DNA from 2 places in the Exiguobacterium sp. s39 genome. Region 2 is predicted to be linked to the other one. Evidence: a T-box and tRNA genes for the amino acid it is inferred to sense, from the RefSeq annotation. Region 2 holds a T-box; the other holds one or more tRNA genes.
The links. A T-box is a leader RNA that pairs with one kind of tRNA and senses whether it is charged. The one in region 2 lies ahead of alaS (alanine--tRNA ligase), so its partner is inferred to be a tRNA-Ala.
Positions count from the first base shown of each region.

Region 1: it encodes a tRNA-Ala, which carries the amino acid that the T-box ahead of alaS (alanine--tRNA ligase) is inferred to sense. The anticodon was not compared.

Region 1 covers NZ_JACSNA010000001.1:2,201,231-2,209,013, forward strand. Annotated here, with positions in the region: gene KNQ11_RS11370 (hypothetical protein) at 1-386, opposite strand, end outside; gene KNQ11_RS11375 (hypothetical protein) at 400-852, opposite strand; gene KNQ11_RS11380 (hypothetical protein) at 972-1,130, opposite strand; gene KNQ11_RS11385 (S8 family serine peptidase) at 1,258-5,004, opposite strand; tRNA gene KNQ11_RS11390 (tRNA-Ala) at 5,229-5,304, opposite strand; gene tatC (twin-arginine translocase subunit TatC) at 5,409-6,188, opposite strand; gene KNQ11_RS11400 (twin-arginine translocase TatA/TatE family subunit) at 6,196-6,393, opposite strand; gene KNQ11_RS11405 (redox-sensing transcriptional repressor Rex) at 6,393-7,052, opposite strand; gene KNQ11_RS11410 (ATP-binding cassette domain-containing protein) at 7,220-7,783, shown strand, end outside.
Region 2 covers NZ_JACSNA010000001.1:1,485,174-1,492,956, reverse strand. Annotated here, with positions in the region: gene KNQ11_RS07935 (cysteine desulfurase family protein) at 1-771, shown strand, start outside; gene mnmA (tRNA 2-thiouridine(34) synthase MnmA) at 788-1,909, shown strand; gene KNQ11_RS07925 (tetratricopeptide repeat protein) at 1,923-2,588, shown strand; gene KNQ11_RS07920 (VOC family protein) at 2,634-3,182, opposite strand; gene recD2 (SF1B family DNA helicase RecD2) at 3,299-5,524, shown strand; T-box leader at 5,567-5,777, shown strand; gene alaS (alanine--tRNA ligase) at 5,835-7,783, shown strand, end outside.

The sequences.
Region 1 (7,783 bases), 720 kb from region 2:
TCGCTGATGAAATAGAGCGGTGTTAAAATCGTAAAAATTGCCACAAGCATCTGCCAGAACGGTCCCTCGATCGTCTGGGTGATGACGATCGTTAAGATCGCATACAGCAGGACGTGACTACCAATGCGTAGTAAAAATTGGCGACGGACCTGCGCTTTTGAGATATATCCGTCTAAAATTTTTCGTTTTTTTAGTTGGTAGCGAAAATCAGAGCCGAGAAAAAGGGCTGGAATCGTCAAAATCAACAAGGGGATATCGGTCCACTCGATCAGGATACCAACTGTTATGAATAAGAGCACGTTCCAGTACCAGCGTGTGCCGAGCCACTCGACATCCCGGTACGCGAGCGCAAGTTTTTGTAGACGTTCTTCACGAGCCGTTTGCATAGTACCTTCTCCTTTAGCGCGCTTTGTGAATTTCTTTTTCCGTGATATACGTTGGATCAATCTTTCGTGAGATGAACTCTAACGTTTTTCGACAGATCCAGTAGAACGGAATGACGATGATGATCAGACCGAGCAAAAAAGACGTGTTCGGTCGATCGGCTGCCCAGACAATTAGACCGGCAAGCGCTCCGTATTGTAAGATACCGATCAACACATGCACGTGATAAAGCCGTCTTGCAGAAGTCTCTGATGTATATTCCGCAACAAGCGCGAACCGCTTGCGTTGTACGAACATATCGTAGCCAAAATACAATAACGGGACGATCATCGCGTAGATCGGTTTCTCGAGTGTGTTACTGAGCGCTAAGAATGCCGCAAGCATGACCCACATGCCGGTCTGTGTCTTTTGGTGCATCTCTTTGTATAGCGCCGCTAAGGCATCCGTTTGTGTATGTACGTGTTCCATGATCATCCACCTCTCTATACTGTTATATACTTACATTTTACTGGATCGGTTTCATCTGTAGTACGAATTTCAAAAAAAAAGATGTCCTACCGCTTAGGGTAAGACATCTTCCATGAAGACTACGCACTGACCTGGATGATCAGATAGATGACGCTATAGGCAACGATCGCGAGCGGTATCATCGCGACACCGATCAGCCAGCCGTTTTTGTCGCGGATACCGAGATATAAGACGAGACACCCTACAATGAAGGCGATTAAGGTCGTGAACGGATTCATGGTTGTTCCCCCTCTGACTTGTTTCTGTTCTTAAAATTCCCCCTCTTCTCGTCTCATAAACCCTTCAAGGCGCTTCGGCACGCAAGAAAAGCCAGACGGATTTCCGCCTGGCTTCATCTTTTGTTTCTTATTTTTTCGTGATGACGACTGTTTTCGTAACAACGTGTCCACCGAGGTCCTTCAGTTTCAAGTTGTACGTGTTTTTCCCCTTCTTGAGCGTCACTTTTTTCGTGATTGTCTTTTTGAAGGCTTTCATCTCGTACGGCTCTTTGAACGTCCGGCGGTATTCCGCGCTACCGTTGAAGTCAAAGCGTAATTCGCTGTAGTTATCGCGAAGAACGATCTTCATCTCAGCTGTTTTTGTTTTGCTTGAAACGGTTTTTGGTGCTGTGACGCGAATCGTCGGTAATTCTGTGTCGATGATGACTTGACGACTGAACGCCACACGGTTTCCTTTACCATCGTACGCTTCGACCTTGAATGACTTGACGCCATCCGTCGTATACGTCACGTCGTGGCTGAACGCATAGTTTTGTTGGGCCGCATCGAAGCGAAGTTTGACAGATTTACCATTGATTTTGAACGATTTGATGCCTGATTCATCAGAGACGTGACCTGCGATGTTGATGACTTTTGATGTCGCAAGACCAAGTGCGACTGGTGTATCGATTTGAACGTTCGGTACCGCTTTATCGACACCTGTCGTGTTGACGTCTTTTTTCACACTGTTTCCTGCATAATCCTTCACGACGAAGGCAATCTTCGCGCGCTCTGGAAGATCCGTCAACGTGTACGCTTTTTCTGTTGCAGCAAGCGGTTGTTTCAAGACACTCTTACCATTGACGAGAATATCGTATGACGCGACACCTGTTCCTTGGTCACCTGCTGTCCACGAGAGCGTTGATTTCGACGCATCCCACTTCACAGTTGCAGCTGGTTTTTTCGTATCGATATAGACTGGGAAGAGATTCGACTGCCATTTTGCATTCGGATAATCGATCACGGATTTGACTTTGTAGTAGTAAAGACCATCCTTGACCGGTTTCCCGTTGATCGTTCCGTCCCAAGCAGCGCTTGTGACTGGTGTGTATCCGTCCTCTGAACCGCTATCGTAGTAGTTCTTGACGACGTCCGTTTGCGTATCGAGCTTCTGAAGCGTTGCTTTATTCCGGTCAAGAATCGAGTACTCGACTTTTTTCGCATTACGGAGGAACGAGATGATCGGGAAGGCTTCATCTGCGCTACCATCGTTGTTTGGTGAGAACGAAACTTTGTTCGCGACGACATCTCCAGCAGCGTTTGCGCCAAGGAATTCGAAGTTATCCTTCACTTCTGTCGCTAGACCTGTCAAACCATAGAACGTGTTGTCTTCATCGTACAATGGTGCGTCTAGAATCGGAGCTTGATCCCATTTTCCTTTAAAGCCAACGTAAGGAACCGTCAATTCTGGATTCTTACTCTTCGTATCGATCAGACGGACGAATCCTTCGACGAAGTAGCCGTTCTCAAAGACTTGTTCGAGCGGAAGTTCGTTTGCCCAGTCCGTTGTATCCTTCAGATCGACCGATACACTGACTTTCGTTGAGCTCTTCGGATTAATCGAGACCGAACTTGCTTTCTTCGAGCCAACTGCGAATGAGATCGGATATGTGCCTTTGTTTGCATCCACTGTACCGATCGTTCCCTTTTTAAAGATGCCGTTTGCTTCGAGGAAGTTCGATCCTTCTGCACCGAGATCCGATTGAACCGTTCCGGCTAACTTATATGTCACTTTTTCACTGCTGTAGTTTTTCAAATCAAGCGTGAACGTGAACTTCTCGCCGACTTCCTTCAAGGATGCCTTACCTTCACCCGACTTCGTCTCTGTGACGACGACTGGTGTCTTCATGGCAGCACGAAGATCCATCAATCCAGCTCCCTCACGACGTGGGGAGTAGAAGTTGCCTGTTTTTAGCTGCGCATTGTATTTTCCTTGATCGAGTTGCGGACGCGACGTGTTCATCAAGATGTTCTTCGCGAGCTTAACGCGTGTCGCACCATCGACTTTAAAGTCCTTCGCGATCCGTTGCATGACGAGTGCCGTTCCACCAGCAACGTGTGGTGCCGCCATCGATGTTCCACTCATGACACCATACTCATTATCGTTGAGCGTTGAGTAGATTTTTCCACCTGGTGCCGTGATTTCTGGCTTGAAGTCAAGGCTTGGTGTGACACCCCAAGACGTGAAGTCAGACATTTGTCCTGCGACCGGGTTATCGGCTGAGACTGCTTTTCCGTCGAACGTGACAGCGATTGCCTTGCCCTCTTTTGCTTTTGCTTCAAGATCGTTTCCGTCTGCGATGCTAAGCGTGACGAGTGGAATCGTCGGATTGTTGAGCGCCATGCTGACGTAATCCCCATGATCGACTCGACCGCGGACGATGACACCTGCTGCCCCTTGCTTCTCAGCTTCTGCTTGGATCATACCGTAGTTGAAACCACCGTTACGCACGACGAAGACGACTTTCCCTTTGACGTCTTTGCCTTCGTAGTTCGAAGCTTGACCGTCACCGACATAGACGACATCCTTCTTCTCTTTATCGAAGACAGCAATCGGATTCGGTGAATCTTGTTTTTGGTATGCCAAATAACCAGCATCCTGACCGTCAATCGTCAGCGCCATGCCTTCGAGTGTCAATTTCGTATTTTCGAGTGATGCGACTTGGAGTGCTTGGCTCGTTAAACCTGGGGCACCGACGACACCGATATCCGGGTTCGCTGTGTACGGGTTACCTGCACCATGACCTGCGAATGCCGAGTTACCAGCAGAAATCGCACACAAGATACCGTTGTTCATCGCGTTGACGATTGCGCGTTGTTCTGGATCATCTGCATTGACGAACGATGCCGTCGATCCGAGACTCATGTTGATGACATCGGCTCCGAGTGCAATCGCATCATCGATCGCTTTAATGTAGATATCGCTGAATGTCGATGGCATTCCTGGATCGTTTCCGAAGACTTTCATCGCGAGGAGTTGTGTTTCCGGAGCGACCCCTTTGATGCCGCCGTTTGCTTCATCGCCGTTTGCTCCGACCGTACCCGCGACGTGCATCCCGTGCATCGATGCGCCCGCACCTAAATCACGGATTTCGCTATCGTGATCGGCATAGTTATAGCCGTACGGTACTTTTTCCGTGAAGTATTTTCCTTTTAAACCTTTTGTTTCTTTCGCACTATCGACTTTCGAAGAAGTCAAATCGATCTTCGTCTCAGGGCTCAAGACCATGTCCTTATGCGATGGATCGATTCCCGTATCGATGACGGCAACGATTGTTCCTTCCCCTTTAAAACCATAGTCCTGCCATGTTTCCTTCGCATTGACCATGTCCTTGCTGTACAGCATGTCTGGCTTTGCACCTTTAGCAACTTCCGGACGCGCGTATTCATGGGCGATATGTACGCTCTTGACTCCGTTGAGTTTTTTAATGTCTTCGATATCGCCGAACTTAACTTCACCACTGAATCCGTTGATGACGGTCGTGAAGCTCTCCTTATATGTAACGGGAATTGATTTTTTAGCGATGGCTGACTTGACCGATTTTTGGACGCTGACGAGGCGATCTTTGATCGACTCTTTTTCGGCATTGCTCAATGTGCTATACCGCTTGTTTTGAGCCTGGGCGATTTGAATCGCCGGCTTCTCTTCCATCTCGATGACGACACGGACTTTATCCGATTGTTTGTAGTTCTTCTCTTGCCCCGATTTCTTCAGCGAGAGCGCTTGCGGTTTTTGACCCGTTGCTTTGTCTTGCGACGACAGTGCACCTTGCGCACTGACTAGATTGGAAGACGTCATTAAGACGGCTGCCATAAGTGCAATCTTCTTCTTCATGCGTTCGTTTTCCCCTTTTCTGTAAAACCATAGTAGTACTACTGATAAAACAGTTAAACGAAAATTCTGTATATTTAGTTTAATGAATTTAATGGAAATAAACAATTTATATTTGTCTATTTTTTTAATTTATTTGTTTTACATGACATTTTATATTTGTAAGGAATTTAACTGGGAGTAAAATAAAAACTCCTCGACGCTTCGAGGAGTTAGATATTTGGTATTGGTGGAGACTATCGGGATCGAACCGACGACCTTTTGGCTGCCAGCCAAACGCTCTCCCAGCTGAGCTAAGCCCCCATGAATTATCTTTAGTATACGCATCACTAACTGCTTTATCAATATAAAAAGAACGCTTTCATAAAAAAGAATCCCTTCCAAAATCGTCGGAAGGAATTCACGATTCATTTATTCAATTCACGCATCAAGTCCGCCTGTCGTTCAAGCTCTGCCTGTTGCTCGAGGATCAAGACCTTTTTGTACGTCCGCGCAGAAATCAAGATGCTGATCTCATAGAGAACGAACAATGGCACCGAGATCATCAAGTGTGACGTCACATCCGGCGGTGCGATCAATGCCGCAACGACGAACAGCACAAAGTACGCATATTTCCGATTCTTTCGCATGAAATATGGCGTCACGAGACCAAGACGCGTCAGGAACATCGTCACGACCGGCAATTGGAACAGAAGACCGAACGGCATCGTCAATCGGATTAAGAAACTGAAGTAGTTCTCGACTCCAATGACTTGTTCGATTCCGAGCTCTTTCCCGAGATCTGTTGAGACTTCAAGCAAGAAGGGAAGCAACCAGAAATACGAGAAGGCTACGCCAGCCAAAAATAGAAAGAAGATGACCGGAATATACGTCAATGTCGCTTTTTGCTCCTTGTCATAAAGTCCTGGTCGGACGAATGCCCAGAGTTGATACATCCAGAACGGTGACGCTAAAATCAGCGCAATGATGAACGCAAGATTCAAATACAACATTAAAGGATCGGCGACGTTGAAGGCATTCAAACCGATGCCGAGCTCTTTTAAGTCCGCTTGCAAGAAGCGAACGAGCGGTCGGACGAGCGGAAATGCGACAGCGAACAGGACGACGACGATGATAAGCGACCAGACGATCCGCTTGCGCAGTTCGTCAAGGTGCGACGTCATGCTTTGCTCTTGATCAACCGTCATGATTCAATCACTTCTCTTTCGGTTCGTCCTTTTTATCGTCGTCCATGATGCCGTTCGTGGCATTCTTGAACTCTTTCAATGTCTGACCCGCAGCGCGTCCGAATTCTGGTAACTTCTTCGGTCCGAAGATGATCAACGCGACGACCGCGATTAATCCGATGCTCGCTGGTCCGATACCTAGTGTGAGCGGGATAAGGTTTTCCATTATGATTTCACTCCTTCAGCTGATTGCGAATAATGCTTCATGAAATAAACTAACGACTGCAACTCGATCGATAAATCGATGTGATGGACCCGGACGCTCGCTGGCACGTTCAACCGCGCTGGCGTAAAGTTCAGGATGCCTGTCACACCATACTCGACTAACTCATCCGCTACTGACTGTGCGAACTGCGATGGAACCGTCAAGATGGCAACATCGACCTGATTCGCTTCGATTTGTTCTTTCATGTCCGAAACATGATAGATTGGAACGTCATGCGTCGTTGTTCCGACCTTCTCTTCGTCCGCATCAAACGCAACGACTATCCGAGTACTATTATTCTTTAAAAAGTTATAATTTGCAAACGCTGTTCCGAGATGACCGACCCCGATTAAGGCAACATTCGTCACCTCATCTTGATTCAAGGTTTTGCGGAAAAACGTTAAGAGATGTTGAACGTTATACCCATACCCCTTCTTCCCTAATGCCCCAAAGTAGGAAAAATCGCGACGAATCGTTGCTGAATCAACCTTCACCGCCTCGCTTAACTCAGCAGAAGAGACGCGGAGCTTGCCTGAATTGTATAAACTTTGGATGAAGCGATAATATAGCGGCAACCGTTTTGCTGTCGCTTGTGGAATTTTTGTGTCTGGTCCATTCATCCTGCAGTTCCCCCTTCGGCCACATCCATCGTGGCACCCAAATCTTTGCAAAAAGCTTTCTACTCTCCTTGATTGTAAACCACTTCACATAGAGTCACAAATAATATATTCCGCAGGACCTTGCGCTTTTGTTCGTGATAGACTAAAGGGTGGAAGGATGGATGGAAATGATACTCTTACAAGTCAATCAACTCTCGAAATCATTCGGCGTCGAGCCGATTTTAGAAAATATCAAACTGGAAGTACAAGAGCGAGATCGGATTGCGCTCGTCGGACGAAACGGTGCCGGTAAATCGACCTTGCTCAAAATCATCGCTGGTGAACTCAGTCATGACTCGGGCGACATCATGAAAGGCAAGGATGTCAAAATCGGTTATCTCGCGCAAGACAGTGGTCTCGAATCGAATGAGACGATCTGGAACGAGATGCTGACCGTCTTCGAACATCTCCAGGAACAAGAACGAACACTGCGCCGGATGGAAATCGAAATGGGCATGGAGCATATCTTGAACGACCCGGTCGCTTACGATCGTCTCTTGAAGACGTACGATCAAGCGCAACACGACTTCTCAGAAGCCGGTGGTTATCAGTTCGAAGCGAATATCCGCTCCGTTTTGCACGGCATGCGCTTTTATCCGGATGATTACTCGCGCCGGATTCAGACATTATCTGGTGGTCAACGGACACGGCTTGCCTTAGCAAAGATGCTCCTGCAAGCACCAGAGCTCCTC
Region 2 (7,783 bases):
GTTCCAGATACAGGCGTCGTCTCAATGGCTGCTTTGCAAGAAGCGGTACGGGAAGATACGACACTCGTCTCGATCATGTTCGGCAACAATGAAGTCGGAACGATTCAGCCGATTGCGGCATTCGGTCAATTTTTACGAGAACGCGGTATTTTGTTCCATACGGACGCGGTGCAAGTGTTCGGGAAACAAGCAATCGATGTCGAAGCGTTACAGGTCGATCTCTTATCCGCGTCTGGTCATAAAATCAATGGTCCAAAAGGAATCGGATTGTTGTATGTACGGACTGGTGTGAAGTTAGCGCCTCAAACGTTCGGGGGAGAACAGGAACGCAAGCGTCGTGCTGGTACAGAGAACGTACCGGGAATCGTCGGTTTAGCGAAAGCGCTCGAACTGATGATCGCAGAGCGTGATCAACAACAGGACCACATCAAACAACTGCGCAGCGTTTTACTAACGCGATTGGATGAAAGTGGCGTCACTTACGAAGTCAACGGCGTTGAAGGATTGCCGAATGTCCTCAATCTTTACTTCCCGCGGATTGAAATCGAACCGTTCCTGATCATGCTTGACATGCGTCAAATGGCCGTATCGAGCGGGAGTGCATGTACGGCAGGATCCGTCGAACCTTCGCATGTCTTATCGGCGATGTATGGCGAAGATGAACGGACACGAGCATCGGTCCGAATCAGTTTTGGTCACGGAAATGAGCTCGCGCAAGTCGAACTACTCGCACAAGCCTTGCAAGATGTCGTAAAATCGTTTCAGAATTAACTAAGAGGTGAAATAAATGAATACACGAGCGAAAGCCCCGAGTGAAACGACAGTCGTCGTTGGGATGTCGGGCGGTGTCGATTCTTCTGTGACCGCTCATTTATTAAAAGAGCAAGGCTATAACGTCATCGGAATCTTCATGAAAAACTGGGATGACACGGATGAGAACGGCTTTTGTACGGCGACGGAAGATTATGAAGACGTCATCGCCGTAGCCAATCAAATCGGCATTCCGTACTATGCGGTCAATTTCGAGAAAGAGTACTGGGATAAAGTCTTCACGTACTTCCTCGATGAATATAAACTCGGTCGGACACCGAATCCGGACGTCATGTGTAACAAGGAAATCAAGTTCAAAGCCTTCCTCGATCACGCGATGCGTCTTGGTGCCGATTTCGTCGCGACAGGGCACTATGCGCGTGCCGTCTATGAGGATGGAGAACATAAATTGCTTCGAGGCGTTGATGCAAACAAGGATCAAACATATTTCTTGAATCAATTGTCGCAAGAGCAAATCGCGAAGGCGATGTTCCCGATCGGGCACATGGAAAAATCAGAAGTGCGCCGGATCGCAGAAGAAGCGAACCTCGCAACGGCGAAGAAAAAAGACTCGACAGGCATTTGCTTCATTGGCGAGCGGAATTTCAAACAGTTCCTCGGTCAATATCTGCCGGCGCAACCCGGTGAGATGCGGACACTTGACGGCAACGTCATGGGACGTCACGATGGATTGATGTACTATACGATGGGGCAACGTCATGGACTCGGTATCGGTGGCGACGGAGAGCCTTGGTTCGTCGTCGGGAAAAATTTAGAGGAGAACATCCTCTATGTCGATCAAGGATTCCATAACGAATTGTTGTATTCGGAAGGATTACTTGCTTCAGATGTCAGCTGGACATCTGAGCGTCCGGTCGGTGAGACATTCCGTTGTACGGCGAAATTCCGTTACCGTCAACAAGATACAGCCGTCACGGTTCGTGTCCTCGAAGATGGACTCGATGTTTCGTTTGACGAGCGTCAACGAGCAATCACACCAGGACAAGCGGTCGTGTTCTATGATGGAGACATCTGTCTTGGTGGTGCGACGATCGATGCAGCCTATAAAGCAGGCGAACGCCTCGCTTATCTAGCGTAAGGAGCAAAAGAAGATGAACTATAATGAAGTAGGATTCCGGCATCTAGAAGCTGGAAATTATGAATTAGCAGCGCAAGCGTTTAACGACGCGATCGAAGAAAATCCAAAAGATCCGACAGCGTACGTCAATCTTGGAACATTACTCCAATCGATGAACGACGCTGATCGTGCGCTTCGTTTTTATGACCGGGCACTGATGATCGATAATACGTTTGCGAGTGCCTATTATGCGAAAGGTGCCTTGTTCTTTGCTGCCGACAAACTCGTCGAAGCAGAGGAATCATTGCGGGCAGCGTTATTATATGGACTTGACGACGCGGATCTCCATTTCATGCTGGGGATGACGTATCAAAAACTCGGTGATCCAGTCCGCGGGTTGCCCCGTTTACAGCGTGCGTCAGAACTAAACGGTGTCGATATCGAGATCGCATTCCAATACGGACTTGCCTTAGCGCAAAACGAGAAGTTGGAAGAAGCGGTCGAGATGTTCGAGCACGTCTTGATGCTTGACGAAACGCATACAGATGCACGATACAATTATGCGATTGCCCTTGCTTTCCTTGGTCAACAGGAAGCCTGTTATGCAGAACTCGAAGCCGTTCTTGCCTACCAGCCGGAACACGCCCTTGCGCGGGACGCGAAAGCGAAGATGGATGCGTTATTAAAACAAGCAGACTGATATAAAAAAGACGATTCCGCCTGGAGTCGTCTTTTTTTATGCTATTTAATTCCCAACTTCACGGATGACACGAAGTGGTGGACCGGAAAAGTCTTCATAGGCTTCATCCATGTTTTTCGTGTACAGTTCGATGACGTTATTTTCCGTATCCTTGAAATAAGCAGAATGCTCTTTTTGATTCGAGGTCTCCTGTTCGTCCCATTCTCTGAGCTTCACGGTGATCGATGCTTCCCGCAATTGATTCAAGGCTTGCTGGAACTCGTCCTTCTCAACGTAAAAAGCACAGTGGACATGGACACCACCTTCATCGTACAACGTGTCCCATTCGGACACTGGTAAGTGTTTGACGGTCCGTTCTTCCATCGTAAAGTCCCGTTTCAGCCACAGACCGAGTCGAGTGTTACCGCCAATGTAGAGCCACGTTGCCCAAACCCCATCTTGCTTAGATTGTTCTTTGCTCGGTTCAGCGTCCTCAGGAGCCCATTGCTCGACGACTGGAATGCCTAGTGTCCCATTCCAAAAGCCGACCGCACGATCCATATCCTCGACTTCAAGTACTAATTCACACAATCCTGCAATCGGTAAACGTGCCATCCTTAAACTCCTCCTCTTAACGAAATGTTTCAGGGTATCTTTCCCTGATTTAAAATCCGGTAAACGAATGCTATGATGAAAGCAGCGAATGAAAAAGAGAGAAAGAAGGTGGAGTGATGGAGCACCCCCATCAAGTCGTCGGGCGCGTCAAACGTGTGCTCTTTTCTTCTGAAGAAGAAGCACACTCCATTGTATTGGTCGCCGTCAAAGAAAAGAACTTTGAACTGAAAGAAACCGAGCTCGTCATCACGGGTACTGGGGTTGGGATCGAACTCGGAGGAACGTATCAAGCATTCGGACGTCTCGTCGATCATCCCCGGTTCGGAAAACAACTGAAGGCGGAGCTGATTCGACGATCGGTTCCGATGACAAAACATGCGACGATCCGCTTCTTGACGAATGGTTCGTTCACCGGCATTGGTCCGAAGACAGCGAAAAATATCGTCGATGCTCTCGGAGAAGAGGCAGTGGATCTCATTTTGAAGGATGAACGGGTACTGAATCAGGTGCCTGGGTTAAAACAAAAACAAGCTGACATCATCTTGAGTCGACTCGCCACGTTATACGGTGTCGATCAGTTGATGCTGTTCTTAGCACCGTTTGATGTCACACCGAAGCTAGCGGCAAAGATTTATGCTGCTTACGAAGGGGACGCCATGGCGCGAATACGAGAGAATCCATATTCCTTGATGTATGAAGTGAATGGGATTGGTTTTAAGACAGCCGATCATATCGCATCACATCTTGGACTCGTCGGATTACACCCGGAGCGCGTCGCTGCTTCGATCATGCACATATTAGAACAAGAAGCAGGAGAGGGACATGCCTTTGCGACAGTCGACTCGCTATTGCAACGGGCGCCCCGGTTGCTTGGTGAAGACCCAGGGGAACGGCTAGAACAAGCGATTGAACTGTTGCTCGCTGAAGATAAGGTCAAGCTCGAAGAAGGCTGTCTGTATTTACCGACGATCTTTTATGCCGAAGTTCGGGCGGCGAAGGAACTCGCGCGGGTCATGGCGAACGGTGCCGAACAGGAAGTCGATGTCGCGACGATTCTTGAAGCAATCGGGCACCTCGAAGAACAGTTTGGCATGGAATATGCGGCGCAACAGCGGGAAGCGATCGAGTTAGCGGTCAAAGCACCGCTGATGGTCCTGACCGGTGGACCCGGTACCGGTAAGACGACTGTCATCAAGGGAATTTTACATGCCCTGCAAGAAATTCATGATTGGCCGCTTGAGAAAAGTCGCGTCAAGACGGGGGATGTCTATCCGTACGTTCTTGTCGCACCAACCGGACGCGCCGCTAAACGTCTATCGGAAGCAACGGACGTCCCAGCGATGACGATTCATCGTCTATTGAAGTATGACGGAACGAACTTTCAGCTAAATGAAGATCAGCCGATCACGGGGAAAGTACTGATCATCGATGAGTCGTCGATGATTGATATCTACTTGTTATCGAGTCTGCTCCGTGCTGTGCCGAACGGCATGAAAATCTTGTTCGTCGGTGACCGCGATCAGTTACCATCCGTCGGTCCTGGGCAGGTGCTGGCAGATTTGATGGATACGGAAGGGATTCCCGTCGTTCGTTTGAACGTCGTCCATCGCCAAGCGGAAGATTCTTCGATTTTACGGCTCGCGCACGATTTGAAGAACCGGACGACGTCAGCTGATTTGTTATCACCACTTGCGGATCGTCGCTTTTACACCGCGTCTCCGCAAGAGACGTTACGCGGCATCTCAGCCTTCGCGGAAAAAGCACTTGCAAAAGGGTATTCGAAATTCGATGTTCAGGTTCTTGCACCGACTTACCGTGGTCAGGTCGGAATCGACGAACTGAATGTCGCCTTGCAACGCGTCTACAATCCGGAGGAACCGAAGAAACGTGAAGTCAAACAAGGCACCCGGATTTACCGGACCGGGGACAAGATTCTTCAGCTCGTCAACAATGCGGAAGAAAACGTCTATAACGGAGATATCGGCGAAATCGTCAATATTTTCTTCGCCAAAGAAAACGTCGACAAGGTGGATAAGATCATCGCCCGCTTCGACCAGACGGAAGTCGAGTACAACCGGAGTGACTGGGATCAATTCACGCATGCCTACGCGATTACGATTCACAAGGCACAAGGGTCCGAGTTTCCGATCGTCTTGATGCCGGTCTATTTCACGGGAGCATTCAAGCATTCCCGAAACTTGATTTATACGGCGGTCACCCGTGCGAAGTCGAGTTTATTATTGTTCGGCGACCCACGAGCGTTTCATAAAGCGTCGCAAGAAGAGGAGCCTCGGCGCCGAACACGATTGATTGAACGACTCGGTGGTGTGACAAAGACTTGACGGATGCTGTGCGATAGGTAATAATCACGATAGATGAATGGACGTAACACGTTGATGGAAGATAAGTAAAAGGAAAACTCGAGTCCAGAGAGAAGTGAGTCTGCTGCAATCACTTTCTCGAGTTCCTTTGAAGCTCCTTCCGGAGTCGGGTGTAAACACCTGCGGGTCATCCCCGTTATCAGATGTTCGAGGTAAGCAATGGATTGCTTACGAACGAGGGTGGTACCACGGAAGCGATGCTTTCGTCCCTTTTCAGGGATGAAGGCATCGCTTTTTTGCGTCCAAATAAAACCAATGGGGGTAACTGTTCATGAAAGCTCTAAAACCATTAACGGGTGCACAAATCCGTCAGATGTATCTTGATTTCTTCCAAAGCAAAGGGCATGCGATCGAACCGAGTGCTTCACTCGTACCGGTCGAGGATCCATCGCTCTTGTGGATCAACTCAGGGGTTGCGACACTCAAGAAGTATTTCGATGGTCGTGTCATTCCTGATAATCCACGTATCGTCAACGCACAAAAATCAATCCGGACGAATGATATCGAAAACGTCGGGAAAACAGCACGTCACCATACGTTCTTCGAGATGCTCGGAAACTTCTCTGTCGGTGATTACTTCCGTGAAGATGCGATCAAATGGGGCTGGGAACTCTTGACGAGTGATGACTGGTACGGTCTTGACCCAGAACGTCTCTCGGTCACGATTCACCCAGAAGATGACGCAGCGCGTCAAATCTGGCTTGAACTCGGTGTACCGGCTGAGCGGATCATTCCACTTGAAGATAACTTCTGGGAAATCGGTGAAGGTCCATCTGGTCCGAACACGGAAATCTTCTTCGACCGTGGACCTGCTTTTGGAGACGATCCGAACGATTCAGAACTCTATCCAGGTGGCGAAAACGAACGCTATCTCGAGATCTGGAATATCGTCTTCAGTCAGTATAACCACGATGGACACGGCAACTACACGGAACTTCCGCGTAAAAACATCGATACAGGAATGGGACTTGAGCGGATGGCGTGTGTCATGCAGGACGTGCCGACGAACTTCGATACGGATCTGTTCATGCCGATCATTCACAAAACAGAAGAGATCAGCGGTAAAATCTACCGTGACGATTCAAAACTTGATGTAGCATTCAAAGTCATCGCAGACCACATCCGTACTGTGTCATTCGCAATCGGTGATGGTGCGCTTCCTTCGAATGAAGGACGCGGATATGTCCTTCGTCGTTTACTACGCCGTGCGGTTCGTTATGCGAAGATGCTTGGAATCGAGCGTCCGTTCATGTATGAACTCGTCGATACGGTCGGAAACGTCATGGTCGACTTCTACCCACAAGTGCCAGAAAAAGCGGACTTCATCAAACGCGTCATCAAAAACGAAGAAGAACGTTTCCACGAGACACTGCATGACGGTCTTGCAATCTTGAACACGGTCGCTCAGACGTCTAAGGCAAACGGTGAGCATGTCATCAGTGGTGAAGATGCGTTCCGTCTGTATGACACGTATGGTTTCCCACTCGAATTGACAGTCGAGTATGCGGAAGATCATCAGATGTCTGTTGATGAAGAAGGCTTCAAACTAGCTATGGATGCACAACGTCAGCGGGCACGTGCAGCGCGTGAAGAGAGTGGTTCGATGCAACAGCAATCGGAAGTCCTCTCGACGCTAAAAGATAAAAGTACGTTCGTCGGCTATACCGACCTTAAGGCGGATGCGAAAATCATCGCATTGTTGCATGATGGAGAACGAGTCACAGAAGTCGCTGCTGGTGAAGAAGCACAAGTCATTCTCGACATCACGCCGTTCTACGCTGAAAGTGGTGGTGAAGTCGCGGATACAGGAACAATCGAAGGCAAAGACTTCGTTCTTGATGTCAAAGATGTTCAAAAAGCACCAAACGGTCAAAACTTGCATACGGTCATCGTTCGTACAGGGATCGCAACGGAAGCTGCAGACGTCGTTGCAAACGTCGAAGCAGCAGAGCGTAAAGCCGTCACGAAAAACCATACGGCAACACACTTGCTTCATAAAGCATTGAAAGATACGCTCGGAACACACGTCAACCAAGCGGGATCACTCGTTTCTCCAGATCGTCTTCGTTTCGACTTCTCACACTTCGGTGCAGTGACACAAGAAGAGTTGACGAAGATTGAACAAGACGTCAACCAAGCAATTTGGGCATCGCTACCGGTTGATATCGAAGAGATGAACATCGCTGATGCAAAAGCAAAAGGCGCAATGGCGTTGTTCGG